2 regions of the Paenibacillus sp. FSL R7-0345 genome follow, and region 2 is predicted to be linked to the other one. Evidence: riboswitches for the same ligand, from Rfam matches in the RefSeq annotation. Region 2 holds a riboswitch; the other holds the start of a gene.
What was found. Region 2 has a riboswitch for glycine ahead of NST84_RS29795 (amino acid permease). Riboswitches for the same ligand answer to the same signal wherever they lie in the genome.

Region 1 (16,328 bases), 470 kb from region 2:
CCACGGTACAGGCTGCACCCCGACAATGGAGGACTTATATTCTTCGTAGACTTCGATCATCTGCTTCAGACACGGTTTGTCCGCTTCGACGATATCGTCACCCAGTAGTACTGCAAACGGCTCATTACCGATGAATTTACGGGCGCACCAGATGGCATGTCCGAGACCGCGGGGCTCTTTTTGACGGATATAATGGATGTCAGCCATTTCTGAAGATTTGCGCACAGACTCGAGCAGCTCCCACTTCTGCTTCTCCGCCAGGTTAAACTCTAACTCAAACGAATTGTCAAAATGGTCCTCAATCGCCCGCTTGCCCTTACCTGTGACGATAATGATATCTTCAATCCCGGATGCAACGGCTTCTTCGACAATATATTGAATCGTCGGCTTGTCTACAATTGGAAGCATTTCTTTGGGCATCGCTTTAGTGGCAGGCAAAAAGCGGGTGCCCAGGCCAGCCGCCGGAATAATCGCTTTACGGATTTTCATGACATAGCTCCTTCTGTTTCAGTTCTTTAGCGCCGCTACAGTTCTCGAGAAACTTGGCATAATAAATTCAATTATAGCAGTTCAGGAAGTTTTTTGGCAGTTAAATTGTTATATGCTAGGAACAAAGACTGTTTATTCAAAAATAGCCAGGACACACTCACGTCCAGCATAAAATGCTCCTGAGTGGCCCTGGCTTTATATAAGGATCCGGACTTACTTAGCGTTAACCAGCTGTCCGCGTGTTACACCAAGCTGGTTGGTCGCCTTGAGACTCTTCCATACTTGGGTGCCAGAGATTTCTCCGCGCAGTGCACGGGTGTAGAGGCTGATAACCTCTGCCACCTGCTCCGGCGTTTCTTCCAGGAACTCTACACGGAAAGAAGAGACACCCAGATCGCGGAAATTGTTCAAATACTCTGCACCGGACTGTTCCACGGCGTTGTATACAGTGTTACGGCAGCCTTCGTCCACACGGACGGGATGAGACATGCCGATCCGGTCCTGCAGGGAAGCACGCTGCTCTTCACAAGGACGGCCACAGTTCGTGTAGTTGGTGCCTTCACTCATGAAGGTACAGTACACACAATGCTCTGTATGGAACATCGGCAGATGCTGATGAATCACGACCTCCATACGCGAGGTATCACTGCGTCCGAGCAGATCGACCATCTGCTGAATGTTCAGGTCATAGGAAGGCGTTACTGCATCCAGGCCGGATTCAAGGAACAGGTCTACGGCTTTGTGGTTGGCAATGTTCAGCGAGAAGTCACCGATCAGGCGCGGATGCTGTGCATCCGGGTGCTCCAACCGGTGCTTGAGATAGTAGTACAGCGCGCCTGTATTGCGCACCAGCACGGCATCCGGCTGCAGGCGCAGGATATTGGCGTGGTAGCCGTTCTCGCCCGGCATATGGATGCGCGGCGTGGCCAGCGCGATGCTGGCTCCCGCAGCCCGTACAGCGTCCACCGCTGCCGGGAACTGCTTGATGAACTCGAAATCGGCGTAAATGTTCGTTACGCCGGCTTCGAGTGCAGCCTGCACCTGCGGCAGGCTGCGGCACAGCGCGGTAAGCTCCGCTTCACCGCGCAGCCCGGCGTCGCCCCTGCGGACAGCGTCGCCGTAGACCTCTACCGCCCGTTTCACGTAGACGGGCGGCTTCGGGCGCTCGCCGGCAAGCAGCTCCACCGCCTGGCGGCGGATGCTGTTGAGCTCGCGCATAGGCACGATCACGTCTCCTTCCAGCTGCGACTCAAGCGCCTCAAGCTGGAACACGGTCCCGCCGAGGCGGCCGAATTGTTCTTCCAGCAGGGCGGTATCCATCGGACGCTTCTGTGCGGCTTCCAGCAGCAGCTCCGAGTTCACTTGGACCGTGACGTTCTTCTGAACGTCGGTCCACCAGGTCGCCAGCGGCTCGCCAACGCGGCCTTCGACCTTCACCTGTACCGGGAAGACGCGGTACGGCTTCTCGGTTTCGTAGGACTGACGCAGCGACTTATCGAGCGCCGGGTCATTGGTCTTCCAAATGCGGTCGCCGACGTGCAGTCTGCGTAAGTCTACGTCATTGCGACCAGGCACGATATCAACGATCCAGCCTTCACCGGCTTCGCCCTCAAGCTTCACGCCTTTACGGCGCAGATCGTAGACGCGTCCGCCTTCTTCCTTTTTGGTCGGATCACCGGCATCAAAAACAATCCCGTCCCCGCGCTTAAGCGGAGCATGGATACGGCAGACTACGCCATCGCGCAGAATCTGCTCGACTGTGCCCATGTACACGCCACGGCTTTTCGGAAAAGTCCCGTCCACCAGCTTCTTGTTGTTCGTCCCTTCAAGGAAACCATGCGTAAAGCCGCGGGAAAAGCTCTGCTGCAGCTCACGCATATCTTCCTTGGAAGTCGGTGACCAGTTCCCGTCAAAATAACGGTCAATCGCTTTGCGGTATTTACTGACCACGTTAGCCACGTATTCCGGGGTCTTGAGCCGGCCTTCGATTTTGAAGGAGGTTACTCCCGCCTCAATCAGCTCAGGCATCAGGTCAATCGCCGCCAGATCCTTGGGAGACAGCAGATACGTCACATCGCCCATCGGTTGAATAACACCATCCACCATCAGATCATACGGCAGACGGCAGGCCTGGGCACATTCACCACGGTTCGCGGACCGGCCGCCCCACATTTCCGAGGTCAGGCATTGACCTGAATAGGAGACACACAGGGCACCGTGCACAAACACTTCCATCGGCAGCCGGGCCTGATCTCCGATCGTCTTGATCTGCTTCAGGTTATTTTCACGTCCGAGTACCACACGCTCCATACCCCAAGGCTTAGTAAATTCCACCGCTTCCGGGGAAGTAATCGTCATTTGTGTTGAGCCGTGAATCGGGAAGTCGGGGGAGATTTCGCGGATCATCCGCACCAGCCCCAAATCCTGCACAATTACCGCGTCTACACCTGCATCAATACAAGCGTCGATCAGTTCCTTGGCATCTGCCAGCTCATTTTCAAACACCAGTATATTAAACGTCAAAAAGCCCTTCACTCCATAGCTATGAAGAAACGCCATAATCTCCGGCAGCTCGTCCATGCGGAAGTTGTTGGCTCTCGCCCGTGCATTAAACTTCTCTACGCCAAAAAAGACCGCATCCGCACCGTTCGCCACTGCTGCACGCATACACTCCCAGTCACCGGCCGGAGCCAACAGCTCCACGTCTTCTCTGCGTATTCCTTGCTCGTTCATTTATATCCTCCCAAACCGCTGTTTCGCGGGTCATTTCCTAACCATTAACTTATTAATTGTATCAAATATCACATCACTGCGCTATCTGTTTACCAACATTTGAGCTCATGAATGTGAAAAAGACACCTTTGTCTACGCCTGCAGCGTTTAAAGGAGTCTTTTGCGTATACAAGCATCTAAAGGTATTCTGGCATTTCAGCAAGACAGCGTTACTTTCAGCTGAACCAATTCATAATCATCGCATAATCCGAAACAGCAAACACCAGCAAACTGACCACACCAAAAGCAATCGCAAATTTATTTTTCTGGGGAGCACGGAGCAGACGGATGACACCGATAAAAATCAAAATAGTAAAGGCAATCATAAACAGATCAAAGGTATGAAATTTAGACGGTTCTTGTACGGCAGCTTCTGCCAGCAGCATGGCTTTACCTCCTCAAAAGGGTTGACAAGCAGGTTCATCTAATCCATATCTACCCTTATGTTATCGCTACCAATTGAGCGGCGCAATAGGAATTCGTTAAAAAAGCTGTAATTGTTGTAAAAAATTATTTTAAGTCACTATTCTCCGATGAAAAATGTGATTTTTGAAGTTGACGCTCACTCAAATGTACTCGAGCCACTATTAGATTTTCTTTTTTAACTATGGCTGCAAAAAGAAAGAACGCCGCAAGCGGATCCCCGCCTGCAGCGCTCTATGTTAACGTTATTTCATCTGTCCTGCAAAAGCAGTCCGACTCATTGCTCTATACTGTCGTCTCCGACTCCTGCAGCTGCATTGCTTCCGTCCGTGCGGTATCACGGATCAGAATCGGCTTCAGGTATCTGCCGGTGTAGGATTCCTCGACGGTAATCAGCTTCTCCGGTGTTCCGGTTGCCAGAACCGTTCCGCCGCCGCTTCCGCCTTCAGGTCCCATATCGATGAGATAATCCGCGGTTTTGATGACATCCAGATTATGCTCAATGACCAGAACGGATTCGCCGGAGTCGACCAGGCGGTGCAGCACCTCCAGCAGACGGCCGATATCGTCCACATGCAGCCCGGTAGTTGGCTCATCCAGAATGTAGAGCGTCTTGCCGGTGCTGCGGCGGTACAATTCGGAAGCCAGCTTCACGCGCTGTGCTTCGCCGCCGGACAAAGTCGTCCCCGGCTGTCCGATGTTGATGTAGCCGAGGCCGACATCCAGCAGGGTCTGCATTTTGCGGTGGATTTTCGGAATGTTTTTGAAGAACTCGGTTGCATCCTCCACAGTCATTTCCAGCACATCGGCAATGCTCTTACCTTTATATTTGACCTCCAGTGTCTCACGGTTGTACCGCTTGCCTTTGCAGACTTCGCACGGCACGTATACATCCGGCAGGAAGTGCATTTCAATCTTGATAATCCCATCCCCGCGGCAGGCCTCGCAGCGGCCGCCCTTCACGTTGAAGCTGAAACGGCCCTTTTGGAATCCGCGCACCTTAGCTTCGTTGGTCTTCGAGAACAGATCACGGATGTCATCGAACACACCGGTATAGGTGGCCGGATTGGATCTCGGAGTGCGTCCGATCGGCGACTGGTCGATCTCGATAACCTTGTCCAGATTCTCAAGGCCACGGATTTCCTTGTGCAGACCCGGGCGTACTTTTACCGCTCTATTCAGCTGGCGGGCAAGACTCTTGTACAGAATCTCGTTCACCAGTGAGGACTTGCCGGATCCGGAGACACCGGTCACAGCGGTAAAGACGCCCAGCGGAATCTTTACATTCACGTTCTTCAGGTTATTCTCTTTAGCGCCGCGGATTTCGATCCAGCGGTCATCTGTTGCCCGCCGCTTGGAGGTTACCGGAATGAACTTGCGTCCGCTGAGATACTCGCCGGTCAGGGAATTCGGGTCATCCATAATTTCCTGCGGTGTACCCTGGGCAATTACGCTGCCGCCATGAATCCCCGCACCTGGGCCGATGTCGATAATATAATCTGCCGCCATCATCGTATCCTCGTCATGCTCTACGACAATCAGCGTATTTCCCAGATCCCGCATATGCGCCAGGGTGGAAATAAGCCGGTCATTATCCCGCTGGTGCAGGCCGATACTCGGCTCGTCCAGAATGTACAAGACGCCCATCAGACTGGAACCAATTTGGGTTGCCAGCCGGATACGCTGTGCTTCGCCCCCTGAGAGTGAACCCGCCGCACGGCTGAGCGTTAGATAATTCAGTCCGACGTTAACCAGGAAGCCGAGCCGGCTGCTGATTTCCTTGAGGATCAGGTGGGCGATGGCTGTTTCTTTTTCATTCAGCACCAGATTCTCAAAAAAGGCCTGACAGTCTCCAATGGACAGATCCGTTACATCCGCTACGTTCCGTTCGTTAATGGTAACCGCAAGAATTTCTCTTTTCAGACGTTTCCCTTTGCAGACATGACAAGGTTTGGCGCTCATGAAGCCTTCGATAAACTCGCGGATGCCTTCCGAGGCAGTATCCCGGTAACGCCGTTCCAGGTTCGGAATGATCCCTTCAAAGGCGACAAGGGCATCCTTTTTCTGGCCAAAATCATTCTCATACCGGAAGCGGATCTTCTCGCTGCCTGTTCCGTGCAGCAGCTTGTTCATCTGATCCGGCGTCAGCGTGCTCACGGGCACGTTCTGCGGTATTTTGAAATGCTCACAGACTGATTTCAGAAACTGCGGATAGTAATTGGAGGTACTGCCTGTCCAGGCCAGAAAAGCCCCATCCTCCACCGATTTCTCAGGGTCAGGAATCAGCAGCTCCGGATCGACTACCATGTTCATTCCTAGGCCGTCGCATTCCGGGCAGGCGCCGAAAGGACTGTTGAAGGAGAACATCCTCGGAGCCAGCTCCTCAATACTGAAGCCGCACACCGGACAGGCAAAATTCGAACTAAACAGCAGCTCCTCCTGGCCGATGATATCAACCAGAATCTGGCCTCCGGACAGCTTGAGCGCTGTTTCCAGAGAGTCCGTCAGCCGGGTCTGCACATCGTCCTTGATGACGATACGGTCGACTACAACCTCGATGGTATGCTTCTTGTTCTTCTCCAGCTCGATCTCTTCGGTGACCTCACGCAGTTCTCCATCTACACGTACGCGGACAAAGCCCTGCTTGGAAATGTCGCTGAACAGGCCCTTATGCTCGCCTTTGCGGCCGGAAATAACCGGAGCCAGGATCTGCAGCCGGGTTTTCTCCGGGTATTGCATAATCCGGTCCACCATTTGTTCAACCGTCTGCGACGTAATCTCAATCCCGTGATCCGGGCAATGCGGATGACCGATCCGGGCGAACAGCAGGCGCAGATAATCGTATATTTCGGTTACTGTTCCTACCGTTGAGCGCGGGTTACGGCTGGTTGTCTTCTGGTCAATCGAAATGGCCGGGGACAAGCCGTCAATCGAATCGACATCCGGCTTCTCCATCTGGCCAAGGAACTGGCGGGCATACGCAGAAAGGGACTCTACATAACGCCGCTGCCCTTCGGCATAGATCGTATCGAACGCCAGCGATGATTTGCCGGAGCCGCTAAGTCCCGTCAGCACAACGAAGCGGTCCCGCGGGATCGTTACGTCGATATTTTTGAGATTATGCGCTCGCGCGCCTTTGATTACTATACTTTCGTTCGCCAACGGTAAAACCTCCAATTTCAAATGCGGAAATATTTTGGGAAAACATTTTCGATCCCTCCCAAACCCTCCCTTAGCCAAGGGAGGGCCCCAAGGGTTGCACCCTCTGGACACCCGCAAGGTTTGGCGAAGGAGTAGGGTTGGGGAGACTTAGTTACTTGGGTGCCGGGATCGCTTGTCCCTGCGGGACCGCTGGAACTTCGGCGCTCCGGGGGGGCTGTCCCTTCGGGATGCGCCAATTGCTTCAACTGCGGAGCTGTCCCTTCGGGATGCGCAAGTGCCTTAACTGCAGGGCTGTTCCTCCGGAATGCGCCAAGAGCTTTAACTGCGGGCTGTCCCTCCGGGATGCGCAAGTGCCTTAACTGCAGGGCTGTTCCTCCGGAATGCGCCAAGAGCTTTAACTGCGGGCTGTCCCTCCGGGATGCGCAAGTGCCCTAACTGCAGGGCTGTTCCTCCGGAATGCGCCAAGAGCTTTAACTGCGAAGCTGTCCCTCCGGGATGCGCAAGTTCCTAAAGCATTAGTGCTGTCAGCTTATCTAAAAAGAACGGCTATAATGAGCCGTTCTGTTGAATACATGGTGTGTCCTTACTCTGCACGCAGCTCCAGCAAAGCATCGCGAAGCTCGGCGGCGCGCTCGAATTGCAGATTCTTGGCAGCGTCCTTCATCTCGGCTTCCAGGCGCTGCATCAGGCTTTGCTTGTCTTTCTTGTTCAGCTTGCCGCCGGCACCGGTGAGATAATCGGCCTTGGATTCGGACACTTTGGTGGCCTCGATGATCTCGCGGATCTTTTTGTTAATTGTCGTCGGTGTAATGCCGTGTTTCTCATTATAAGCAATCTGGATTGCGCGGCGGCGTTCGGTTTCGCTGATCGCCTTCTCCATGGAATCCGTTATACGGTCGCCGTACATGATGACCCGGCCTTCCGAGTTACGGGCGGCACGGCCGATCGTCTGGATCAGCGAACGCTCTGAACGCAGGAAGCCCTCTTTGTCAGCGTCAAGAATAGTAACAAGGGATACCTCCGGAAGATCAAGGCCCTCTCTTAACAAGTTAATACCCACAAGGACATGGAATGTACCGAGCCGGAGATCACGCAGGATCGCCATCCGCTCCAGTGTCTTAATGTCGGAGTGCATGTAACGGACCTTAATACCAATTTCTTTAAAGTAATCCGTCAGATCCTCTGACATCTTCTTGGTCAGTGTAGTCACCAATACCCGTTCGTCCCGTGCCACACGTTCACGGATCTCATTGATCAGATCATCGATCTGTCCTTCCGTCGGCCGGACCTCGATAATTGGATCAAGCAGGCCGGTAGGGCGGATAATCTGCTGTACCATTGTATCGCAGTGTTCCATTTCATATGGTCCCGGTGTGGCTGAGACATAGACGATCTGGTCTACTTTGTCTTCAAATTCCTCAAACTGCAGCGGCCGGTTGTCCAGGGCGGACGGCAGGCGGAAGCCATGCTCAACGAGCACGGTTTTGCGCGCCCGGTCACCGTTATACATCGCCCGGATCTGCGGGAGTGTAACATGGGACTCATCAATTACGATCAGCATGTCATCCGGAAAATAATCCAGCAGCGTATACGGGGTCGCCCCGGGTTCACGGAAGGTCAGCGGTCCAGAGTAGTTCTCGATCCCCGAACAGAAGCCGACTTCCTTCATCATCTCAATATCGTATCGTGTCCGCTGCTCCAGGCGCTGCGCTTCCAGCAGCTTGCCGGCATCACGGAGCACCTCCAGCCGCTCCTCCAGTTCACGTTCAATATTAACCAGAGCGACTCGCATGGTCTCTTCCTGGGTAACAAAGTGTGAGGCCGGAAAGATGGCAATATGATCGCGCTCACCGATCAGCTCTCCGGTCAGCACATCAATTTCAGTAATCCGCTCAATCTCGTCACCGAACAGCTCGACCCGGATTGCGTGCTCACCCTGGGAAGCCGGGAAGATTTCGACAACATCGCCGCGGACACGGAATGTGCCGCGTACAAAGTTGAGATCATTGCGCTGATACTGGATATCCACCAGCCGGCTCAGAATCTGGTTACGCGGCTTCTCCATTCCGACACGCAAAGAGAGCAGCAGGCTGCCGTATTCCTGCGGCGATCCGAGACCGTATATACACGATACGCTCGCCACAATAATGACGTCACGCCGTTCAAACAGCGAGCTGGTTGCCGAGTGGCGCAGCTTATCTATCTCTTCATTTATGCTGGAATCTTTCTCGATGTAAGTGTCAGAGGAGGGAATATAGGCTTCTGGCTGGTAGTAATCGTAGTAGCTGACGAAGTAATCAACGGAATTGCTCGGGAAAAACTCCTTGAATTCACTGGCAAGCTGTGCGGCCAGCGTCTTATTATGTGCAATGACCAGTGTAGGCCGGTTAAGTTTAGAAATCATCTGTGCAATGGTAAAGGTCTTGCCTGTACCGGTTGCTCCCAGCAGCGTCTGGTGCTTCTTGCCCTGCCGGATGCCGTTCACTAATTCTTCAATGGCATGAGGCTGATCGCCCTGGGGTGTATACTCGGACTCCAGTTTAAAAGTCTTCGTACTGACGACAATATCACTCATTTGCCCGTCTCCCCTCTATCGTCTAAAATATATTAATGTACTATAATTGTGGTCTGTTTGCGCTAATCCCATACGGTTTAAAAAATATGGAAGATAAGAATGCGTGTTCCCGTTTATTATACAGTGTTGCCTACATGGATGCAAACCATAATATATAGAATGCTAAGGAGACTGATCCCATGGATATTACCTCGATTATCGGCCTCCTGGCCGGACTTGCCGCGCTGATTGGCGGTTTTTTTCTGGAAGGCGGAACCCTGTCCGGACTGCTTCAGCCGAACGCCGCACTGATAGTGTTCGGAGGCACGCTGGCCGCAGTACTCGTCAGCTTTCCCGCCTCCCGGCTGCGCTCTGTACCGGCTGCGCTGCGCTTCGCGTTTGGCAGACAAGCCGATACCAATACTGAAAGAGCCGCAGAGCTGGTGACCATGGCGGCAACTGTCCGCCGGGGCGGTGTCCTGGCACTGGAGCGGCAGGCCGAGGATCATTCCGACCCCTATACCCGTGAGGGCTTGCTGCTGATTGTGGACGGTGCTGACCCGGACCAGGTGCGGCAGATTCTGGAGCTTGATATGGATGCCAAAGAACTCAAATACGGCAGCTACGCCAAAATCTTTGAGGCAGCCGGGGGCTACGCTCCTACAATGGGCATTATCGGTACCGTCATGGGTCTTATACATGTGCTGGGCAGCCTCTCCGACCCGTCCACACTTGGTTCCTCCATTGCCGTTGCCTTTACGGCGACCTTGTATGGTGTAGCGAGCGCTAATTTAATATTTTTACCCATCGCTTCCAAAATCAAATCCCGCAGCCAGACGGAGCTGGCCACCATGGAAATGCTGCTGGTCGGTATCCTCGCCCTGCAGAACGGAGATCCTCCGCATCTGGTGCGCAAGAAGCTGAGCTCCTTCGTCCCGGATGATGCCGGCGCAGATTCAGACGGTCTGCCAAGAGGTCTGCTATGAGGCAGAGAAACCGGCGTGTACCGGGATTAGACGGGCATGAACCGCGGGACCGCTGGATGATAACCTATGCAGATCTGATTACGCTGCTGCTGATTTTTTTCGTCGTCATGTATGCTATGAGCAGTCTGGATACGGAGAAGTACAAGATTGTAACCGGCTCATTGTCCGAAACCTTCCGCAGCGGCAACCCTGTACTCGAAGGCGGGAGCGGTGTGCTGGACGGAGAAGACGGAAGTCAGGATACCCCAACTGCAGGAGGGCAAAACGAAGGAAGCAACAGCGGGAACGGTGCGGCTGATTCCGGTAACGACGGAACAGGCAATACAGGCACCGGCTCCGGAACAGCACCTTCAGCAGAAGGACAGGATGGAGATCAGCCGCCGTCCGCGCGCGAGCTGGCCTTCCGCGAGCAGGAAGCCAAGCTGAATGCGCTTATGGACGTGATCACCACCTATGTAGAGGATAACAACCTCGGTGACCAGATTTTTGTGGCGGACAAGCCGCAGGGCATTGCCATTACGCTTAGCGACCGCTTCCTGTTTGATGCCGGACGAGCCGAGCTGAAGCCGCCGGCTTTTCCGGCGCTGCGCCAGCTCTCAGGATTGTTCAGCGGGATTGGCGCGTCGATCAGCATTGAGGGGCACACAGACAATACACCGGTATCTGCCGGCTCGCAGTACAACGACAACTGGGAGCTTTCCGGAGACCGCGCCTTATCGGTACTGCGCTTTTTTCTGGACAATGAGGGGCTTGACCCCGGAACCTTTCAGTATGCTGGATATGCCGACACCCGGCCCGCTTACGATAACTCTACCGCAGAAGGGCGCCAGAAAAACCGCCGTGTGGAACTGATTGTGCTCCGTCAGCTTCAGGAGGAAGAATAGCAGATTCATTTCACCCAAGAGATCAGCAGAGTTTAATATCTAAATTTTGCTGATAGGGAGTCTGAAATTGAATGAATAAACTCCATGAAATAACAACTGAATCCTCACGATATTGGGGTATGATCCGACTATATATCTCTTTGCTGCTCACTGCTTTTGTCTCAACCTGGATTACTTTGGGGATTGGTTTTACATCCAATGTACTAATTATGTTTACTTCGCAGGATTTTTTCTGGGAGGAAATGGCCTACAGCTATCCCGTCAGCAAGCTGGTCTGGATGGCAGTGCTGTATGTGCTGGCCGGAGGAACGTTTGCCTTGGCCTGGTATGTCTATTGGCGGACACTTTCCAGTCATTCGGAGACCAGAGTCATCCGCTGCTTTCCACTGCAGCTACTGTTTGCTTACGTACCGCTGCTACTGCTTTTTTTGCAGATAAACCCTGTTTATAACCCGGATCAGATGATTCCCTTAGCCGCTGGCGAAGTGAAATATTTCCTCTGTTTAGGTATGTCTGCAGTACTGCTATTTCCGTTTTACTCTATTTTCACCTACCGTTTTGTGCTGCATGTCAACGCTTCGCCAAGCCGTACTATTAGGCTTCCGCTCCTCCTCATTTCATTTGCACTAATTGGCATCGGTCTGCTGCCGCTGTTATGGCGGCTCGCCCCATATCTTTACCCTGAGCTCAACAACTTCCCAAACCTTTATTAAGGACAGCTGTGTAAACAGCACAAAGAGACGAAATCGACGCGGCTGATTAAACCGCGCAGCAATTTCGTCTGCTATATTACAGGTACTCCTCCTTCTAAGAAGGCGAGAGCACCTGTTTTTTATTTGCACAAATGGTATGTCCTTTATTCCCCGATCAGTTCCCGGTAAGCAGCCGCATCCAGCAGTCCGGAGGCAGCCTCGCTGAACTCGCCGTCAAGCTCAAGCTCAAAAATCCAGCCGCCGCTGTAAGGCTCATCGTTAAGCAGCTCCGGGCTGGCTTCCAGTGCATCGTTGATCCGGGTCACCTTTCCCGAGACGGGTGAATATAATTCGGAAACTGTCTTTACAGACTCAATGCTGCCTACGCTGTCGCCTGCCGAAATAGCAGCCCCTACTTCAGGAAATTCCACAAATACGATATCCCCGAGCAGATGCTGGGCATGATCTGTAATCCCGACCCGTACTACGCGTCCTTCACCCTGCTGAGCCCATTCATGCTCTTCACTGTAACGCAGGTTGTCTAACACTTCACTCATTTCAAGCCGCCTCATTTCCGAATTTGGTGTTGTAAATGTAGTTATAGACTAAAATACGTGCTTGCGCAATGTCAATATAACTGACAGGAAATTTAATTTTGTCATCTTTTTGACGTTTTTTATGTTGACGGGCGGCTCAATACCCGGTTTAATGGAGACATTAGAAGTTCATATGGTTTGCGAATGATGGCATAGGGAGAGACTGCCTCCCGAAGACAGCGCCGAAGGAGTAAGCCCCGCGCGGGTGAATCTCTCAGGCAAAAGGACCTGTGCCGGACGCATCTCTGGAGAGCATCAGTCCCTGCATCCGCAGCGCACTGATCACCAACGGGGAAACCTGCCGAAATAGCTCCGGGCGGGGTAACTCTCAGGTACAAAGGACAGAGCGGAACGCTATTATGCACGTTAAGTGCGTATTTTAGTGACCGCTCTGTCCTTTTTTTGTTGTCTATCGGAACAGCCGCTTTGGCTTGTGTGTAATCAGATCAGGGGAGTGAGCACATGGATGCTTTGAAGAGAACGCCTTTTTACAGCCTTTATTCCGCTTATGCGGAGGCCAGATGCATCGATTTCGGCGGCTGGGAGCTGCCGGTGCAGTTTACAGGGATCGTCAAGGAGCATGAAGCGGTCCGCCAGCAGGCCGGATTGTTCGATGTATCGCATATGGGGGAATTCATGGTCAGCGGGAGCGGCTCAGAAGCCTTTCTGCAAAAGATGACGACGAACGATGTCAGCCGGCTGGCTGACGGTGCGGCACAGTACACCCTTATGCTGTATCCAAACGGCGGGGTCGTAGATGACCTGCTTGTCTACCGCCTTGGTGAGGAGCGCTACATGCTTGTTGTCAATGCCTCCAACATCGATAAGGATTTCCAGTGGCTGCAGGAACATTTAATTGCTGAATTCAGCGGAGTGAGCCTGAAGAATGTCTCTGATGATACGCTGCTGCTGGCACTGCAAGGGCCGCTGGCAGAAACGATTCTCCGTGAAGTTACCTCGGCAAATGTTGCTGGGCTTAAGCCTTTCCACTTCATCGAAAAAGCCGAGGTCTGCGGCGTAGAGGTACTGCTCTCCCGTACCGGCTACACCGGCGAAGACGGCTTCGAGCTGTACGCCCCGGTGGATACGGCCGCTGCTTTGTGGAACGGCCTGCTCGCAGCCGGCGCCCCGCATGGCCTGACGCCAGCCGGCCTCGGCGCACGCGACACGCTCCGCTTCGAGGCCAAGCTGCCGCTTTACGGACAGGAGCTGTCGGCAGACATCACCCCGCTGGAAGCGGGCGTGCAGTTCTTCGTCAAGCTGGACAAAACCGACTTCATCGGCAAGGATGCGCTGGTGCAGCAGAAGGAAGCAGGACTGCCCCGCCGCTTAGTCGGGCTTGAGATGATTGACCGCGGGATTCCGCGTTCCCATTATCCCGTATACGCGGACGGCGTAAAGATCGGTGAAGTAACAACCGGGACCCAGTCCCCGACGCTAAAGCGTAACCTGGGGCTTGCACTGATTGATGCGGCCTACAGCGGAATCGGCACAGAGGTTAATGTGGAGATCCGCGGCAAACAGCTGAAAGCAGCTGTGGTTAAAGCGCCATTTTATAAAAAGAGCCAAGGAGTGAAGCCGTAATGAAGCACCGCTATCTGCCCATGACCGAACAGGACCGCCAGGAGATGCTGGAAGCGGTCGGTATTCAGTCCGTAGATGAATTGTTCGCTGATATTCCGCAGTCTGTCCGCTACCAGGGTACTATGCCGATGTCGGAAGCGCTGGATGAATACGCACTGCTCCGCCATATGAAAGAGCTGGCTGACAAGAATGCCAGTTTTGATACTCACACCAGCTTCCTTGGAGCCGGAATTTATGACCATCATATCCCGGTTGTTATCAACCATGTGATTTCCCGTTCGGAGTTCTATACTGCTTATACCCCGTATCAGCCGGAGATCAGCCAGGGCGAGCTGCAGGCGATTTTCGAGTTTCAATCCTATATCTGCGAGCTTACCGGCATGAAGGTGGCCAACGCCAGCATGTACGACGGCGCTACTGCCTTCGCAGAAGCAGCAGTTCTGGCAGCAGGTGCTACCAAACGCAAAAAGCTGATCGTTTCCCGCACCGTCCATCCCGAAGCCCGCCAAGTATTGGCTACATCGGCCGGTGCCTGGGGACTTGAAGTTGTGGAAATTGATTATAAAGACGGCGTAACCGATCAAGCCAAGCTGGCCGAAGCAATCGACGCGGATACTGCAGCTGTACTGGTGCAGTCACCGAACTTCTTCGGAGCGATCGAGGATCTCGGTGCAATCGAACCGCTGATCCATGCGGTCAAAGGATTGCTCGTTGTCAGCGCCAACCCGCTGGCACTGGGCGTTCTGGAAACGCCGGGCAAGCTCGGAGCCGACATTGTAGTCGGTGACGCGCAGCCGCTGGGCATTCCTGCTTCGCTTGGCGGACCTACCTGCGGATTCTTTGCTGTAGCCGAGCCGCTGATGCGCCGGATGCCGGGCCGGATCGTCGGCCAGACCGTTGACCGTAACGGCAAACGCGGATTCGTGCTCACACTGCAGGCCCGCGAGCAGCATATCCGCCGTGAAAAGGCGACCTCCAACATCTGCTCCAATCAGGCGCTGCTGGCGCTCTGCGCTTCCGTCTACCTGTCCGTTATGGGAAAAGAGGGCATGCGTGAGGTCGGCGAGCTGAATATCCGCAAGAGCCATTATGCTGCCGGCAAACTTGGAAAGCTTACAGGCGCTGCTCCGGCATTCACCGCTCCGTTCTTTAATGAATTCGTGCTGAAGCTTCCTGAGGGAAGCAGTGTCAGTGAAATCAATTCGATGCTTGTTAAGGAGGGCTACCTCGGCGGTTACGACCTCGGCCGTGATTATCCCGAGCTGGCCGGACATATGCTGGTTGCCGTTACAGAGAAAAGAAGCAAGTCGGAGATTGATCAATTCGCAAGTGTACTGGAGGGCTGTTTATGAAACCGGAACAAAGTCTGATTTTTGAGCTTAGCCGTCCCGGCCGCTCAGCCTATTCCCTGCCGGTATGCGATGTTCCCGAAGATGAAGGTATTGATTCGCTGATTCCCGCCGGTCTGCTGCGCAGCGAACCTGTCGTTCTGCCGGAAGTATCCGAAGTGGATGTCATCCGCCATTACACTGCCCTTTCCCGCCGCAACTTCGGCGTCGACAACGGCTTCTATCCGCTCGGCTCCTGTACGATGAAATACAATCCGAAGATCAATGAGGATGTTGCCCGCTTCCCGGGTCTGGCTAAGATTCATCCGTACCAGCCGGAAGAGAGCATTCAGGGTGCCCTTGAATTAATGTATACTCTGCAAAAAGATCTGGCCGCCCTGACCGGCATGGATGCCGTCTCTCTCCAGCCTGCTGCCGGCGCCCACGGGGAATGGACCGGCCTGATGATGATCCGCGCCTACCACGAAAGCCGCGGCGAGAAGCGCACGAAGGTCATCGTGCCGGACTCCTCGCACGGCACCAACCCGGCCAGCGCTGCAGCTGCGGGTCTTGAAACCGTAACGATCCCGTCCAACGCCAAAGGCATGGTTGACCTGGAAGCCCTGAAGGCTGCAGTCGGCAGTGACACGGCTGCGCTGATGCTGACTAACCCGAGCACGCTCGGCCTGTTCGAAACGCAGATTGTCGAGATTGCCGAGATCGTTCACGAAGCAGGCGGCCTGCTGTATTACGATGGCGCAAACTCCAATGCCATCATGGGCATTACCCGTCCGGGCGACATGGGCTTTGACGTTGTGCACTTGAATCTGCACAAAACCATGAGCACCCCGCACGGCG
Region 2 (16,328 bases):
GGATCATCATGAAATAGCGGGCATTGTTCGTTTTCTCCTCCACCTGTGTATCGGAATCCACGAGGAAGTCGACATTGATCAGTCCGCGCTCGTAAGCGGTGCGGAAGGTTTTCAGCCAGGTGAGGTATTCGGGATCGGTTACGCGGTCATACACCTTGCCGTCTTTTTCATGCGGGACAGCGAGCAGATTCTGCAGATACTCAGTCATCCCGTAGGGCACATTCCCCTGGGCAAAAAACGGGCTCATCGGCTGTCCCTTATATTCAGGATACTTATCCTTCAGCAGCTGTAATGCGCCAAGGAAGCCTTCCGGTGTGCTCAGGTCCGGGCTGCCCATCTCCTCATACAGGTCCTTCCGCACCAGGAAGGTCTGATTGGCCGCTGTCATGCCGGTTTCATGCATCAGATTCGGGCTATAGGAATCATTCGGAACCCCGTAGGTGTTGCCGTTCTCCTGGCGGTACCATTTCAGCGTGCCGTCGCCGGCTACTTTATAGAAATAAGGATCGTACTGGTCGGCCAGCTCGTTCAGGGCGAAGACGTGATCGCCTTCCCAGAGCTTTTTGACAGCGGTTTCCCAGGAGCCCATGGAGATGAGGTCAGGCAGCTGGCCGGAGGTCATCATCAGAGTAATATGCTCGTTCGCTTCACCGGAAGGTACTTCAAGCTTGACGTTGACGCCGGTTTTTTCCGTAACGTATTTCGAGGTCAGGCTCTCCCCCCAGGAATGGGCGTACCAGTTGGCTCCGACGAACCAGGTCAGGTCAATCGGGCTTGTGTCCAGCTTCCAGGCCGGCTCATCGGGATTCAGTGTGGCTTCTTCCTGCGGTGCAGCAGTAGCGTCAGCCGGAGGTGCTGCCGTCGGTGCGCTTTCGTTATTGGCAGAATTGCCGCTGCAGGCGGCCAGGGACAGCGAGAGCATCGCCGTCAGCAGCAGGGTCAGACTTCTTTTAACGGAGTTACGCTTCATTAGAAGATCATCCTTTCGGTTTGGTTATCCCTTAATTGCGCCGATCATAACCCCTTTGACCAGATAACGCTGAATGAAGGGGTAGAACAGCAGAATCGGCAGTGTAGCTACCATCATGGAGGCGAACTTGATCGAGTTGCCGGGCAGCCTTGCCCCGAACTGGGCCATCGCCTGCTGCTGCATGAACGACATGGAGTTTTCAGCGATGATTTTGTACAGGATCGTCTGCAGCGGCAAAATATCCTGCGAACGGATATAAATAACACCCTGATAATAGTCATTCCAGTGATAGACGGCGGAGAACAGCGAGATGGTAGCGATTACAGCCATACTGTTGGGCAATACAATCCGGAACAGCACACCATAGTCCGATGCCCCATCCACTTTGGCCGACTCCTCCAGACTGTCAGGAATGGTACGGAAGAAGCTCATAAAAATCACCATATTGAAAAAGCTGTACATGCCGGGAATGACGAACACCCAGAAGTTATCATACAGCCCCAGCTTCGTCATCAGAATAAAGGTAGGAATGAGTCCGCCTGAGAAAAGCATGGTCACCAGGGCCACCTTCATGTACACCTTACGTCCGATCAGCGTCGTCTTACTCAGCCCATAAGCGATAATGGCGGTGAACAGCACATGTGCCGCCGAGCCGATTATGGTACGCAGCGTGGTGATCAGGAACCCGTTCATCATCGTTTTATCATTAAAAACAACACTGTAGCTGGCCAGCGACAGCTGCTCCGGGAACCAGTTGACGGTGCCCAGCAGCGCCTGCTCCGGCGCGTTAAGCGAGTTAATCAGCACGAACCACATCGGGTACAGCGTCAGAAAGCATACCCCCAGCATTACTAGGGTGTTACAGACTTCAAATACGCCGATGCTCCTTAAGCCTGTGCGTCTTTTCACCGGTCTGCCCCCTTTCTAGAAGATACTGTCCCCGGTCAGTTTTTTGGATGTCTGATTCGCCATGAACAGCAGCCCCAGCGCCACGATGGAACGGGCAAACAGTACAGCTGTGGAGAAAGAATGCCGCCCTGACACAAGCCCCATGTTATAAATGTACAGGTCGAGGCTTTCCGCCATTTTCATGTTCATGTTGTTTTTCAGCATAAAAATCTGTTCAAAATTACTGCCCAGAATACCGCTCACTGCGAGAATGAATAGGATGGCAATCGTCGGACGGATGCTCTGCACGGTAATATGCCACATCCGCTGCCAGCGCCCTGCACCATCAAGCTCCGCAGCTTCATATAATCCGGGATCAATGCCCGAGATAGCCGCAATGTAAATAATGGCACTCCAGCCCGTTTCCTTCAGCGTATCGGTAAAAAAGGTAATCCACCAGAAGTATTTGGCATCACTGTTAAACAAAATTTCGCGGTCCTGCAGCCCGATCGCCATCATCAGCTGATTGACCACCCCGCCTTCGCCGAGCCAGTTGAGCGCAATCCCGCCGAAGATCGTCCACGCGATAAAATGCGGCAGATACGATATGGTCTGCACCGTACGCTTGAAGCGTAAACTGCGGATTTCATTAAGCAGCAGCGCGAACAGAATCGGAATCGGAAAGCCTAAGATCAGCTTGATACTGCTCATCCCCAGCGTATTGCGGATCGAACGCCAGAACCGGTCATCGCTCACGAAGGCCTCAAAATGCTTCAGCCCGACAAACGGTGACTCGAGCATGGGCTTAGCGATACTGTAGTCCATAAAGGCGATAACGAGCCAGAACATCGGAAGATAACAAAAAATAACCATCCAGACAATGCCCGGAATAACCATGCTTTGCAGCTGCCACTGTCTAAAAAACGCTTTCATTTGTTCCCCCCGGAATCGAACCATGTCTTATGTCCCCCCTTTCCTCTTCATCGTAAGAAAAAAGGGCAGGGAAAAAAAGGCCACCGTTTTTGCCGCCATCCCAATTTTTTGGATTCCGATATGCGTGTTCCGAAATGCAGTATGCTGTGTTTACATGAGAGGAGTGTGCCAAGCGATGAGCAAGCTGGTGTGGGAGCAGGATTTTGTAAAGAACGGGGGCGATCTCAGCCTCTGGAACATCCGGACGGGCAATGATCTGCTCGATCTGAATGATAAGCCCGTCTATCCGGGCTGGGGCAATAATGAGCAGCAGTTTTATACAGGCCGTGCCGATAACCTTTACTTTGATGAGCAAGGGCTGAACCTTCGGGCATGCCGTGAAAAAATAGAGCAGGACGGGCGGAGCTTCGGCTATACCTCAGCCCGACTTGATACAAGAAACCATTTCTCCTTCTGCTACGGCAAATTGGTTATTCGCGCCAGGCTGCCTGTCGGCCAGGGCCTGTGGCCGGCAATCTGGCTGATGCCGCAGGATTACGCCTACGGCCCGTGGCCGGCGTCCGGCGAGCTGGACATGCTGGAGGCCAAGGGCCGCCTGCCCCGGGAGATTGCCGGTACGCTGCACTATGGCAAGGATCTGGACAGCAAGGTAGTCGAGGAATTTACCCATGAGCTTGCGGACGGTACGATCAGCCAGTTCCGTGATTACGGCCTGGAGTGGAGTGCGGATTCCATCCGCTGGCTGGTGGACGGCCACTGCTTCGCCGAGCGCCGGCTGGAGCCCGGTATGCCGTTCGACCAGCCGTTTTATCTGATCCTCAACCTGGCCTTGGGCGGCTGGTACGACAACAATGTAGCGGTGGATGAGGATCGCCTGCCGGGGGTGATGACGGTGGCGGGGATTTGGCTATATGAGTGAGGCCGGTGACCGAAATGAAGAGCAAAAATGCCTCTGATTTCGGCCCGGACAGCCAAATGGCCGAAATGAAGGGCAAAAGTGCCTCTGATTTCGGCTCAGAAGGCCAATGGCGATGGCGTAAAATAAGTTGTGTACCAAGATTTGGAGCCTAGCAGGCAACAAAAAAGTAGGGTATTCTCGGGATTACCACACCACCGAGAAGGAGCCCTACTCAATGACTATTGTACCCGAAAATATGCTGAATAATCTATTTGAAAAACTTGTCACTGACTTCGTAAAAGAAAATTTGGAATCGATCCTGCGTGCGGAAATTGGGGCCTTCATGTCCAGTGAAGCTGCCGGTACACGCAACAGCCGCAACGGATACTACACCCGAAATCTACACACGAAGTATGGCAATGTGGAGGATCTAGAGGTCCCCCGCGACCGTCAGGGCCTATTCCAGACTCAGATGTTTGAACCGTACCAAAGACGAGACGGTTGGCTAGAAGAGGCTGTCATCCAAATGTACAAAGCAGGCATGGGCACACGGGATGTAGCCCGTTTCATTGAAAGTATGTTTGGCAGCCACTACTCTGCGACCACCGTCAGCAACATTACAGCAACTGTACTCGAAGACATCCAGCAATGGCAGAAACGGCCGCTAAACAAACGTTACTCGGTCATCTATCTGGATGGTTTATACGTCAAACTGAAGCGCGGAACCGTGAGTGGTGAAGTCGTCTATTTCGCGATGGGAATCGACGAAGATGGACAGCGCCAGATCCTTGGCTTCTATGTCGGCGGCCAGGAGAGCGCAAACGGCTGGCGTGAGGTGCTTAAAGATCTGTACAGCCGCGGCGTCCATGAAGTCTTGCTGGGTGTATTTGACGGGCTGCCAGGACTAGATACCGCCTTCCGTGAAACCTATCCCAAGGCGGATGTGCAGCACTGCGTCGTCCACAAAATCCGTGGAACCTTTCCTAATATTCGGGTTCAGCACAAGACCGATTTTTTTGAAGATTTGAAGACAGTGTATACAGCTGTAGACCATGAATTAGCACTGGCTGCGTTCGATACGGTGAAGGCGAAATGGGGCAAGTTGTATTCAAAAGAGTTACAGTCTTGGGAGAACCAATTCTCTACCTTGCTGACATTCTACAAGTACCCTCCGCTCATAAAGGAGGCCATTTACACCTCGAATCCAATTGAACGAATGAACAAGGAAATCCGCAAGCGTCTTAAGCCGATGAACAGTCTGACGAACATGGACGCAGCAGAGAAAATTATTTACCTTGAAATAATGGAGTACAACAGCCGTTTTGCCGAGCGAGTCACTCGTGGCTTTGGCGATCCGGGAGTCCGGAAGAAACTGACTGCTATGTTTGAAGCCAGGTACCCGGTGCTAGAAGACCTGTAGCAAGCAACCTAATTCCCGTGTTCTAGGGCCGGGGTTCCCCCGCCCCTAGAACACCCATATTGAAATAATAAAGACCTGAGAACCCACTTTTCACTTTCTTACACAAACTTCTTGACGCTACCCCAATGGCCGAAAGGAAAGGCAAAAGTGCCTCTAATCGCTACCATCCCCGGGCTTGTTTGGCCCAACCAAAAAGGTACCCAACCGGGTACCTTTTACACTTCTCTGCACATCAAACCCTCACTCCAGCTCCCGCACCGTCTCCCCCTCCACCAGCACCGGCTGGTAGTAGGTGCTGTTCCGCAGATCCTTTTTGCCCTGCAGCTTCTTGATTACCCATTCGGCGGCGTCGCGGCCCATCTGCTCCTGCGGGTGGGTCAGGGTGGTCAGCTTGATGTTGGCGTTCTTGGCAATGTAGGAATTGTCCTGGCCGATGATCGACAGGTCCTCCGGGACCGAGATGTCCAGCTGGCGGCATACATTTACTGCCTCCAGGCCGACCTCGTCGTTGTAGCAGACGATGGCTGTCAGCATGTCCCTATTTTCGCTCAGGAATGTCTTGAGGCTGCCCTGCAGCACCTGCTTCGTCTCGGTATCAAAGGACAATACCTGCTCGGGATGGAACCGCAGCTTCGCTTCGCCGAGCGCCTTGATGTAGCCCTTCATCCGGTACTTGCCCTGCAGGTCATCCATCTTGGCAATGATACCGATCTGGGTATGGCCCTTAGAGATCAGCTCCTTGGTAGCCAGATAACTGGACTGCACATCATCGAGGCAAAAGAACGGCACCTCCAGCTCCTCATAATACGCATTGATCATGATGAACGGTACGTCCTGCTCCTTGAAGGACAGGTAGTAGGCGATGTTAGGATTGTACAGGTTACTCTTCGTAGGCTCCACAATCAGGCCGTCGACCCCGAAGGACAGCATCATCTCCAGCGCCTTCTTCTCCTGGGCTACATCATTATTGGTACTGGCCAACAGCAGCGAATAATTATCCTCATTCAGCCGTCCCTCAATCCCGCGGATAATAGAAGGAAAGATATAATCTGAGAGGTACGTGGTAATGACCCCAATCGTCCGCTTGCTGGAGCCGCCTGCCGCTTTGGAGCGGAACTGGCTGCTGACATAGGTGCCGGAGCCCTTTTCGCTGCGTAAAAACCCTTCATTAGACAGCTCCAGAATCGCCTTGCGCACCGTCTGACGGCTGACGTTATAAGTCTCCTGCAAGGCCAGCTCGGTAGGAATCTGTTCGCCCACACTATAGGCTCCGGATAGAATATTGCTTTTTATATCATCAAAAATAATCTGGTATTTTGTCTTCATCGGACTCACTTCTTTCGAGGTAGTTCAGAACGGAATGTATTGCCTGTGTAAAAGTTGTACGTACATATTGTAACACAGATATTAGCTTATTATAGTCTATGAGCGTATATGTATAAACATAAAGTTAATTTGTATGTATATCTTACAAGTTGTATTGACAAATGTACGAACAAAAAATATACTGGAGCTGTTAAAGGGAAGCGCCTTCTTTTTATTGTTAAAATTATAACAGGTTGGCTTAGGGAGGAGTAACGTGGGCATGGATCAGAACATCAGGCAAGCGATACTTGAGGGAGGAACCTCACTGGGTATCGAATTTGGGTCCACACGTATCAAGGCGGTACTGATTGACCGGAAGTTTGAGACGGTTGCCTCCGGCAGCTATGAGTGGGAGAACCAGCTGGTTGACGGATACTGGACGTATGATTTGAATGATATCATCAAGGGCCTGCAGACTGCCTACAGTGAATTGAAGCAGGAAGTACAGCAGAAATACGAAGTCACCCTGAGCAAGGTGGGGTCGATCGGATTCTCGGCCATGATGCACGGATATATGGCTTTTGACAGCAAGGGAGAGCTGCTGGTTCCGTTCCGGACCTGGCGCAATGCGACAACCGGAGCTGCGGCCAAGGAGCTTACTGAGGCATTCCAGTTCAACATCCCTGAACGGTGGAGCATTGCCCATCTGTATCAGGCGATTCTTAACAAGGAAGAGCATGTGCCGGACGTTGATTTTGTAACCACACTGGCCGGGTACATCCACTGGCTGCTGACCGGAACTAAAGCGATCGGCATCGGCGATGCTTCGGGGATTTTCCCGATTGATGAAGCTGCGCAGGATTACAATCCGGCAATGGTAAAGCAGTTCGACGAGCTGACAGCGGCTAAGGGCTATTCTTTGAAGCTTGGAGAGCTTTTGCCAAAGGTGTATCATGCAGGCGAGCATGCAGGCGTACTAACTGAAGCGGGTGCTGCGATTCTGGACGTGTCCGGGGACTTGCAGGCAGGTATTCCGCTGTGCCCTCCTGAGGGGGATGCCGGAACAGGCATGGTTGCTACTAATAGTGTAAGAAAACGCACCGGTAACATCTCTGTAGGTACCTCCGTATTCGCGATGATCGTGCTAGAGAACGATCTGTCCACCGTGTATCCGGAGATTGATATGGTTACTACGCCGGACGGCAGTCCGGTAGGGATGGTGCATGCGAATAACTGCTCCAGTGACATCAACGCATGGGTTGGCCTGTTCCGTGAATTTGCGGAGGCTATGGGCTTCCAGGCGGATTCCGGCAAGCTGTTCAGCGTGCTGTTTGGCAAGGCGCTTGAGGCAGATGCCGACGGCGGCGGTCTGCTGAGCTACGGTTATTTTTCCGGGGAAAATATTACAGGCATCGAGAAGGGACGCCCTCTCTTCGTACGCTCGCCTGAGAGCCGCTTCAATCTGGCTAACTTTATGCGTACGCACCTGTTTACCGCTTTTGCCGCGCTGAAGATCGGGATGGACATCCTCACGAAGAAGGAGAATGTCGCAATTGACAGCATTCTGGCGCACGGCGGCTTATTCAAAACACCTGTGGTCGGTCAAAAGATCGTGGCAGCCTCGATGAACGTACCTGTCTCCGTAATGGCAACAGCCAGCGAGGGCGGTGCCTGGGGGATGGCGATTCTGGCCGCGTTCATGCAGAACAGGGAGCAGCAGGAGCGTCTGGACGATTTTCTCGATAACAAGGTATTTAAGGATACGGAAGGACAGGTCATTCATCCGGATGCAGCTGACGTTAAGGGCTTTGAGCTCTTTATGGAGCGGTATGTGGAAGGACTGGCGATTGAGCAGGCTGCTGTAGATCATCTGGTAGAGAACGGGAGGGGTTAATGTGTTAGAGCAATTGAAGGAAGAGGTATTCCAGGCCAATCTGGATCTGCCTAAGCAAGGACTTATCAAGTACACCTGGGGTAATGTCAGCGCGGTTGACCGTGAGCGTAACCTGTTCGTCATTAAACCAAGCGGAGTCAGCTATGAGAAAATGAAAGCCAGCGATATGGTCGTTGTCGATTTTGACGGTAACGTTGTTGAGGGCGATCTTAGACCTTCCTCAGATACACCGACCCACGCTGTGCTGTATAAGCATTATAAGGAAATCGGCGGCATTGTGCATACGCACTCCATGTGGGCAACCGTCTGGGCGCAGGCGGGCCTTGATGTTCCGGTTATGGGAACTACACATGCTGACACCTTCTACGGCGCTGTACCTTGTACCCGGTTCCTCACACAAGAGGAGATTGACCGCGGGTATGAAGCAGAGACAGGGCATGTAATCATCGAGACGTTTGAGCAGCGGGGCATTGATATTATGGCGGTTCCCGGCGTACTGCTGAAGGGTCATGGACCATTCACCTGGGGCAAGGATGCCCATTCCGCTGTTATGAACAGTGTGGTGCTGGAGGAAGTGGCTAAGATGAACCATTTTGCCCGTGAGCTGAATCATTTCGCCGAGGAGCTGCCGCAGCGGATTCTGGATAAGCACTATTTGCGCAAGCACGGCAAGGATGCCTACTACGGCCAGAAGTAATATGGGGGTACGGATTACCCTACTATCACAATTTAAGAGAAGAGGATGAATATAAATGACAACAGTTAGTGACAAGCAGTTCTGGTTCGTTGTTGGATCGCAGCATCTGTACGGAGAAGAAGCACTCGGAGAAGTTAAGGCCCACGCCCAGGAAATGGTCGATGCACTGAATAACAGCGGCGTTCTGCCTTACCCGCTTGTATTGCAGGATCTGGCAGTCAGCGCGGACAAAATCACCACCATCATGAAGGAAGTTAACTACCGTGATGAGGTTGCGGGTGTAATCACCTGGATGCACACTTTCTCCCCGGCCAAAATGTGGATCCGCGGCACCAAGCTGCTGCAGAAGCCTCTTCTTCACCTGGCTACCCAGTACAATGAGAGCATTCCTTGGGCAACGATCGACATGGATTTCATGAACCTTAACCAGGCTGCCCATGGTGACCGTGAGTACGGCTTCATCAATGCCCGCCTGAACAAACAGAATAAAGTGGTTGTAGGCTACTGGCAGCGCCCTAATGTACAGAAGCAAATTGCCGAGTGGATGGACGTAGCGGTTGCTTACAACGAGAGCTTCAACATCAAGGTTGCCCGTTTCGGCGACAACATGCGCAATGTAGGGGTTACCGAAGGCGATAAAGTAGAAGCTCAGATCCAGTTCGGCTGGACCGTTGACTACTTCGGTATCGGCGACCTTGTTGCTTATGTAAACGAAGTAACGGAAGAAGAGATCAATGCCCTGTTCGCTGAATATGCAGAGCAGTACGATTTCGATTACGGCAGCTACAGCAAGGAAGCATGGGAAGCGAGCGTTAAGGTTCAGGCCAGCTACGAAATCGCCCTGAAGCGTTTCCTGGACAACGGCGGCTACAATGCCTTCACATCGAACTTTGAAGACCTGCATGGCATGAAGCAGCTTCCGGGTCTGGCCGTACAACGCCTGATGGCACAAGGCTACGGCTTCGCCGGCGAAGGCGACTGGAAGACGGCTGCCCTTGACCGCCTGCTGAAGGTAATGGCCCATAACGTGAACACCGGCTTCATGGAAGATTACACGTATGAAATGGCAGAAGGCAAGGAAGCGATTCTGCAGTCCCACATGCTTGAGGTTGATCCAAGCCTGGCAAGCAGCAAGCCTAAGGTGCTGGTATCACCGCTGGGTATCGGCGACCGTGAAGATCCGGCCCGCCTCGTATTTGACGGCAAAGCAGGCGAAGGCGTCGTTGTATCGATGGCAGACTTCGGCACACACTACAAGCTGCTGATCAATGAAGTGGAAGCCTTTGAGCCTGAGGTTGCGGCTCCTAACCTTCCGGTAGCGCGTGTTCTGTGGAAGGTTAAGCCTAACTTCCAGGACGGAGTGAAGGCCTGGATCGAGAACGGCGGCGGCCACCACACCGTGGTTTCCCTGAACCTGACTACCGACCAGATCGTCAGCTACGCTAAGCTCGTAGGCTTGGAATATGTAATCATTAAATAATCTAATTATTCAGAGGAGCGGGTAAGCGTTGGCTTGCCTGCTTTTTTTGTCGCTTTTTTAGGTTTGACAGCTTCTGTTACCGATGATAAGATACGGCTAACTATGAAAAGGAGGACTGCGGCTATGACCCCATCCATGCGCTTGAGATGAGTACCCGAAAGAGCAAATTTCACCATTAAGGTGGGCTTTTTTGGGTTGCTTATCTATACGTATGGACATAGGCCGTAATCCTGACGGTTTATATGCAGAGCCTTATTTGGCTATGCCCTGTTCCGACACGTAAAGCAAGCAGACTCAAGCCCACTGGACTTGGGTCTGTTTTTTTTGACTAACGGCATAGCTGCTTCAGAAACGAAATCCATTTACTTTTGGGAGGTACAATTTATGAATCATATGCACTGGAAGAGGACATTCGCTTTTATCTTTAGCGGTCAGATTTTCTCGATTCTGACTTCATCGATGGTGCAGTTCTCGATTATCTGGCATCTGACAGAAACGACAGGGTCAGCCTCTGTGCTGATGATCGCCGGGCTGGTCGGCTTCCTGCCGCAGGCCATCCTGGGGCCGTTCATCGGCGTCTGGCTGGACCGCTGGAACCGCAAGCGGACCATGATCATCTCCGACAGCATGATTGCTGTCACCAGCCTGATCCTGGGCGCTTACTATTTATGGGGCGACCCGAGCCTGTGGGTTGTGTATGTCGTACTGTTCATCCGCTCCGTGGCCTCTTCGTTCCACGCGCCGTCTTTCCAGGCGGCCGTCCCGCTGATTGCCCCGGAGGACCAGTTAACCCGGGTAGCGGGCTGGCAGCAGATGGTCTTCTCCGCTTCCAGCATCCTGGGACCGGCGCTTGGGATCGCCGTATACTCGGCTACATCGCTGGGAACCGTGCTGCTGCTTGATGTGGCGGGCGCACTGATCGCTAACGTCATGCTGCTGATGGTGAAGATTCATCAGCCGAAGCCGGAAGTGGTGCAGGCACTGTCCTTCCGGCAGGAGTTCATTCTCGGCTGGCGGACCTTTGTTTCCTCTAAGCAGATTGTCTTTATCACGATTGCCATGGCAGGCTTTAGTGTTGTCTTCATGCCGCTGGCCATGCTGTTCCCGCTGATGACGCTGGAGCACTTTGGCCGGGGCGGATACAGCGCGAGTGTTATAGAGGCGGTATTCGGCATCGGCATGATCATCGGGGGCGTGCTGCTGTCGGTATTGTCCTCCAAGTGGCGTGACTCCACCTATATGAGCGTAAGCCTTGTTATTATCGGCCTGACCTGTCTGCTGAGCGGAGTTGTCGGCAGCGGAGCCTTCGTGGTCTTTGCTGTGCTGTCCTTCTTCATGGGCGCTGCTGCTCCGCTGTTCAACGGCCCTTATATGGCTATGATCCAGAAGGCTTACGAGCCGGAAACGTTAGGGCGCGTCATTTCGCTCGTTTCCAGCATCGGGATGCTGTCTTCTCCAATCGGGCTGGCCCTGGCCGGGCCGGTTGCAGACCGGTACGGGGTGCAGGTGTGGTTTTTCTGGTCGGGCATCGTTGTAGCGGTGATCGGTATCATTGTTTTTCTCAAGTTTTACGGAAAGGCTGAGGAGGAGCAGGTACAGGGTTAGGCGCACGTTAAGTATAAAATTGGCAATGAGACTTTTTTCACAGCTCTAATACTCACACCGCGAGTAATATGTTAGAATATCAGAATGCATTAACGCTTCACCAACTTAATACACTACAGGCTATGAATGCTATGGATCACACTATAGCAGGAGCAGCTTCTGGAGAGACTGCGGGCTACCGCAGCGCCGAAGGGTTCACAATCTCAGGCAAAAGGACAGAAGAGTACTGAATATTTATCTGCCTTGCGGGCTGCTGCCCGCAGGGCGGATAGTGTTTGATATTCTTATGAGCCGGGAGATTGGATGATCGTATCCAGTCTCTTTTTTTATTGGCAGCAGCAGGCTGTAATCATAAGGGGGAAACAGGCATGGCAGAGTTAAAGAGAGAGCTGGCTAACCGGCACGTACAGTTAATCGCAATTGGAGGAACGATTGGAACAGGGTTATTCCTGGGATCAGGGCGGGCGATTGAAAAGGCGGGTCCGTCGATCATGTTCACTTATCTGATTGTGGGAATCGCTGTGTTTTTTGTAATGAGGGCACTGGGGGAACTGCTGCTGTCCAAGGCGGGGTACCAGTCCTTTACGGATATAGCTGAGGATTATTTAGGGCCTAAGGCCGCTTTTGTCACAGGCTGGACGTACTGGTTCTGCTGGATTATGACGGCGATGGCCGATGTCATTGCGGTAGGGGTCTATGTGCAATACTGGTTTGATATCCCGCAGTGGATACCTGCCGTCATCTGTCTGATTATTCTGCTGGGACTTAATCTGCTGACCGTCAAAAGCTTCGGCGAGCTGGAGTTCTGGTTCGCATTAATCAAGGTGGTTACGATTCTTGCCCTGATCGGGCTCGGGATTGTCCTGCTCGTCATGGGCTTCAAGACAGATGCAGGAGCGGTAACGGTCCGCAATCTGTGGCAGCATGGCGGAGTATTCCCTAACGGCATCACAGGCTTCCTGTTCTCCTTCCAGATGGTCGTGTTTGCTTATGTCGGTGTAGAGCTCGTAGGGGTGTCGGCGGCAGAAACGGCTGATCCTGAGAAAAATATCCCGTCAGCGATTAACAAAATCCCGCTGCGGATTCTGTTCTTCTACGTCGGCGCGCTGTTCGTTCTGCTGTGCGTTAACCCGTGGACCCAGCTCAGCCCGGCGGAGAGCCCGTTCGTAAGAACCTTTAGCCTCGTGGGTATTCCGGTTGCTGCCGGGATTATCAACTTCGTCGTCCTGACCTCAGCTGCGTCGGCCTGCAACAGCGGGATGTTCTCGACCAGCCGGATTCTCTACAATCTGAGCCGCAAGGATCAGGCTTCTGCCCGGTTCGGCAAGCTGAACAAAAATCATGTGCCGGCCAATTCGCTGTTCATTTCTACACTGGTTGTTTCAGCCGGTGCGCTGCTGAGCAAGCTGGTTCCGGAGCAGGCCTTCGGCATTGTGACTACGGTCAGCGCCATTTGCTTTATTTGGGTCTGGGGCGTAGTGCTGGTATGCCACATCAAATACAAGCGGAACCGTCCGGACCTGCAGGCTGCCTCCAAATTCAAGGCACCGTTCACTCCGGCAGTTAACTATATGGTTCTGGCGCTGTTCGCAGCAATCCTGATCATTATGCTGATTGCCGAGGAGACCCGTCCGGCGCTGCTGTTCACTCCGGTCTGGTTCATCCTGCTGTTCGTCCTGTATTCGGTGAGAAGCAGGAAGCAGAAGAGCCGCGGGGAGACCGGAATTAATACCGGTGCCGGGAACCATATCCAGCTGTAGACACAATAAAAACCACTCCGTTAACCGGGGTGGTTTTATTTATATCGGGCTATCTGTATCCGCTAAGGAACAGGCACATAATCGGCGTGATAGCGTCCCTTGGGCACAATCATCGGCGAGCCGGCAACCGGGTCCTTGATTACCGCGCAGTCCAGTCCGAAGATGTCTTTGACCAGGGTGCTCGTAATAACCTTATCCGGTGTGCCTTCAGCAACCAGCTTGCCTGAATGAAGGGCAAAGATATGGTCGGCATACCGGGCCGACAGGTTAATATCATGCAGCACCATGACGATGGTAGTGCCGTGCTTGCGGTTCAGATCGGTCAGCAGGTCCAGAATCTCTACCTGGTAGGTGATGTCGAGGAACGTTGTCGGTTCATCAAGGAACAGGATATCGGTCTGCTGCGCCAGTGCCATGGCGATCCAGACGCGCTGGCGCTGGCCGCCGGACAGCTCATCAATATGATGATTGGCAAATTCCGTAATCTTCATAATCTCCATCGCTTCGGCAACGGCCTCATAGTCCTTTTTGCTCCAGCTGCCGAAGAGCGACTGGTGCGGAAATCTGCCCCGGCCAACCAGATCAGCTACGGAAATTCCCTCCGGAACAATCGGCGACTGCGGCAGCATTCCGACCGTGCGGGCCAGGGGCTTAGAGGCAATTTTGGCAAGCGGCTTTCCGTCAATCGTAATGGTGCCGGAGGAGGGCTTGATCAGCCGGGCCATCGTCTTCAGGAGCGTGGACTTGCCGCAGCCGTTGGAGCCGATAATGACGCTGATTTTGCTGCTCGGCAGCACAAGGCTGACATCCTGGATGACCGTTTTATTCTCATAGCCTGCTACGAGGCGTTCGACTTTAAAAGTATGCGCCTGATTCATTATAATTCTCCCTTCCGGTTCATCTGGATCAGCAGGTATATCAGATACGGCGCTCCGAGCAGCCCGGTGATTACACCTACCGGGAAGCGGGTCACGAAGGCGAACTGGCCGATCAGATCTGCCGCCAGAACCAGAACAACGCCAACCAGTCCTGAAGGGACAATGCCGGAGAAGCCGGCCCCGGTCAGTCTTTTGGCAATCGGTCCGGAAAGGAAGGAGACAAAGGCTATCGGACCTGTTGTTGCAGTGGCTATAGCAATCATGCAGACAGAGCCGACAATCAGCAGGATCCGGGTCTTGTCCGTATGTACGCCAAGTGAGGATGCAGATTGTTCGCCGAGCTCCAGAATATCAAGGTGCTTGCCCAGCAGAATTAGGATAGGCGCACAAATGATCACTGTAAGCACAAGCGGAGGCAGCTCGCTCATCTGCGAGCCGTTGAGACTGCCTGTCAGCCAGCGGATAGCTGTAGGTACATCCTTCTCCGAGCTGATCAGCAGAAGATAGGAGATTATGGCATCGAGCATCGCCTGTACGCCAATACCAACAAGGATCAGACGCCCGATGGAAAAGGTTCTTCCTCTGGACAGGATATAGATCAGAATGACAGTAGCCAGACCGGCAAGGACGGCGGCCAGAGAAACCACAGCCCCGCCGGCATGAAGGATAACAATACAGAACACAGCAGCCGCACTGGAGCCGGACGTAATCCCGATGACATTCGGATTAGCCAGCGGGTTACGCAGCATCGTCTGGAAGGTGTAGCCTGCAACGCCAAAAGCAAACCCGGCAAACAGGCCGGCCAGCATCCGCGGCAGACGGATTGTACTCACAGCAAAGGAAACGCCCTTAATCTGCTCTCCCGAAAGGGCCCGGATTACCTCCGAAAGCGGATAGATGGTATTTCCGAGCAGCAGCATAGCTATACAGAGTGCACAGGCAAGAACGCCCAAAAGGCTGGTAACCAGTATCCAGCGGCGGCGTCTTTGCCGTCTGCCAGCCATGATAAATTCGGTTGAAGGTAGATAATTTGTCATAAGGACCGCACTTTCGATCTCATAGCTAATATGATTAATATCGGTGCTCCGATGAACGCTGTCACAACACCGACTTCAAGCTCTCCGGGGCTGCCGAGCAGCCTGCCGCCGACATCGGCTACGGTCAGAATAATAGCTCCGGCAACCGCCGACATGGGAATGACAAAACGCAGATCAGGGCCCAGAATAAGCCTGATAACATGGGTGGATAAAAGGCCGATAAAACCGATCGGGCCTGCAAGCGCCGTTGTTGCACCGCAAAGGACAACTCCTGCGAGAGCGGCGGTAAACCGCAGAAAGCCTGTCTTAACACCGAGTCCGGTGGCGACATCATCGCCCAGGGCCAGCGCATTCAGCGCAGGCGCTGTCAGCACGGCAATCAGCATGCCGGCGATCAGAAAAGGGATGAAGGTGGAGATGTTATCCCAGCTTCCTGAACCGACGCTGCCCACCTGCCAGAACCTGAATTTATCCATAACATAGGAACGCGGGATCATGATCGCAGTGACGAGAGACGAAAGGGCCGCGCTTGTCGCAGCACCCGCCAGAACGAGCTTAATGGG

Region 1: linked by a shared signal. The riboswitch ahead of gcvT (glycine cleavage system aminomethyltransferase GcvT) and the one ahead of NST84_RS29795 (amino acid permease) in region 2 are both predicted to bind glycine.

The regions. Positions count from the first base shown of each region.
Region 1 covers NZ_CP152002.1:6,413,262-6,429,589, forward strand. The annotation lists gene galU (UTP--glucose-1-phosphate uridylyltransferase GalU) at 1-489, opposite strand, end outside; gene NST84_RS27875 (DUF3656 domain-containing protein) at 703-3,222, opposite strand; gene NST84_RS27880 (hypothetical protein) at 3,438-3,647, opposite strand; gene uvrA (excinuclease ABC subunit UvrA) at 3,970-6,846, opposite strand; gene uvrB (excinuclease ABC subunit UvrB) at 7,430-9,421, opposite strand; gene NST84_RS27895 (flagellar motor protein) at 9,601-10,386, shown strand; gene NST84_RS27900 (flagellar motor protein MotB) at 10,383-11,270, shown strand; gene NST84_RS27905 (hypothetical protein) at 11,513-11,983, shown strand; gene gcvH (glycine cleavage system protein GcvH) at 12,127-12,519, opposite strand; glycine riboswitch at 12,703-12,798, shown strand; gene gcvT (glycine cleavage system aminomethyltransferase GcvT) at 13,021-14,142, shown strand; gene gcvPA (aminomethyl-transferring glycine dehydrogenase subunit GcvPA) at 14,142-15,494, shown strand; gene gcvPB (aminomethyl-transferring glycine dehydrogenase subunit GcvPB) at 15,491-16,328, shown strand, end outside.
Region 2 covers NZ_CP152002.1:6,878,964-6,895,291, reverse strand. The annotation lists gene NST84_RS29845 (extracellular solute-binding protein) at 1-970, opposite strand, end outside; gene NST84_RS29840 (carbohydrate ABC transporter permease) at 995-1,879, opposite strand; gene NST84_RS29835 (ABC transporter permease subunit) at 1,895-2,791, opposite strand; gene NST84_RS29830 (glycoside hydrolase family 16 protein) at 2,967-3,710, shown strand; gene NST84_RS29825 (IS256 family transposase) at 3,925-5,109, shown strand; gene NST84_RS29820 (GntR family transcriptional regulator) at 5,350-6,435, opposite strand; gene NST84_RS29815 (FGGY-family carbohydrate kinase) at 6,695-8,308, shown strand; gene NST84_RS29810 (L-ribulose-5-phosphate 4-epimerase) at 8,310-9,005, shown strand; gene araA (L-arabinose isomerase) at 9,061-10,485, shown strand; gene NST84_RS29800 (MFS transporter) at 10,870-12,090, shown strand; glycine riboswitch at 12,240-12,319, shown strand; gene NST84_RS29795 (amino acid permease) at 12,459-13,850, shown strand; gene NST84_RS29790 (ABC transporter ATP-binding protein) at 13,913-14,728, opposite strand; gene NST84_RS29785 (iron chelate uptake ABC transporter family permease subunit) at 14,728-15,765, opposite strand; gene NST84_RS29780 (iron ABC transporter permease) at 15,762-16,328, opposite strand, start outside.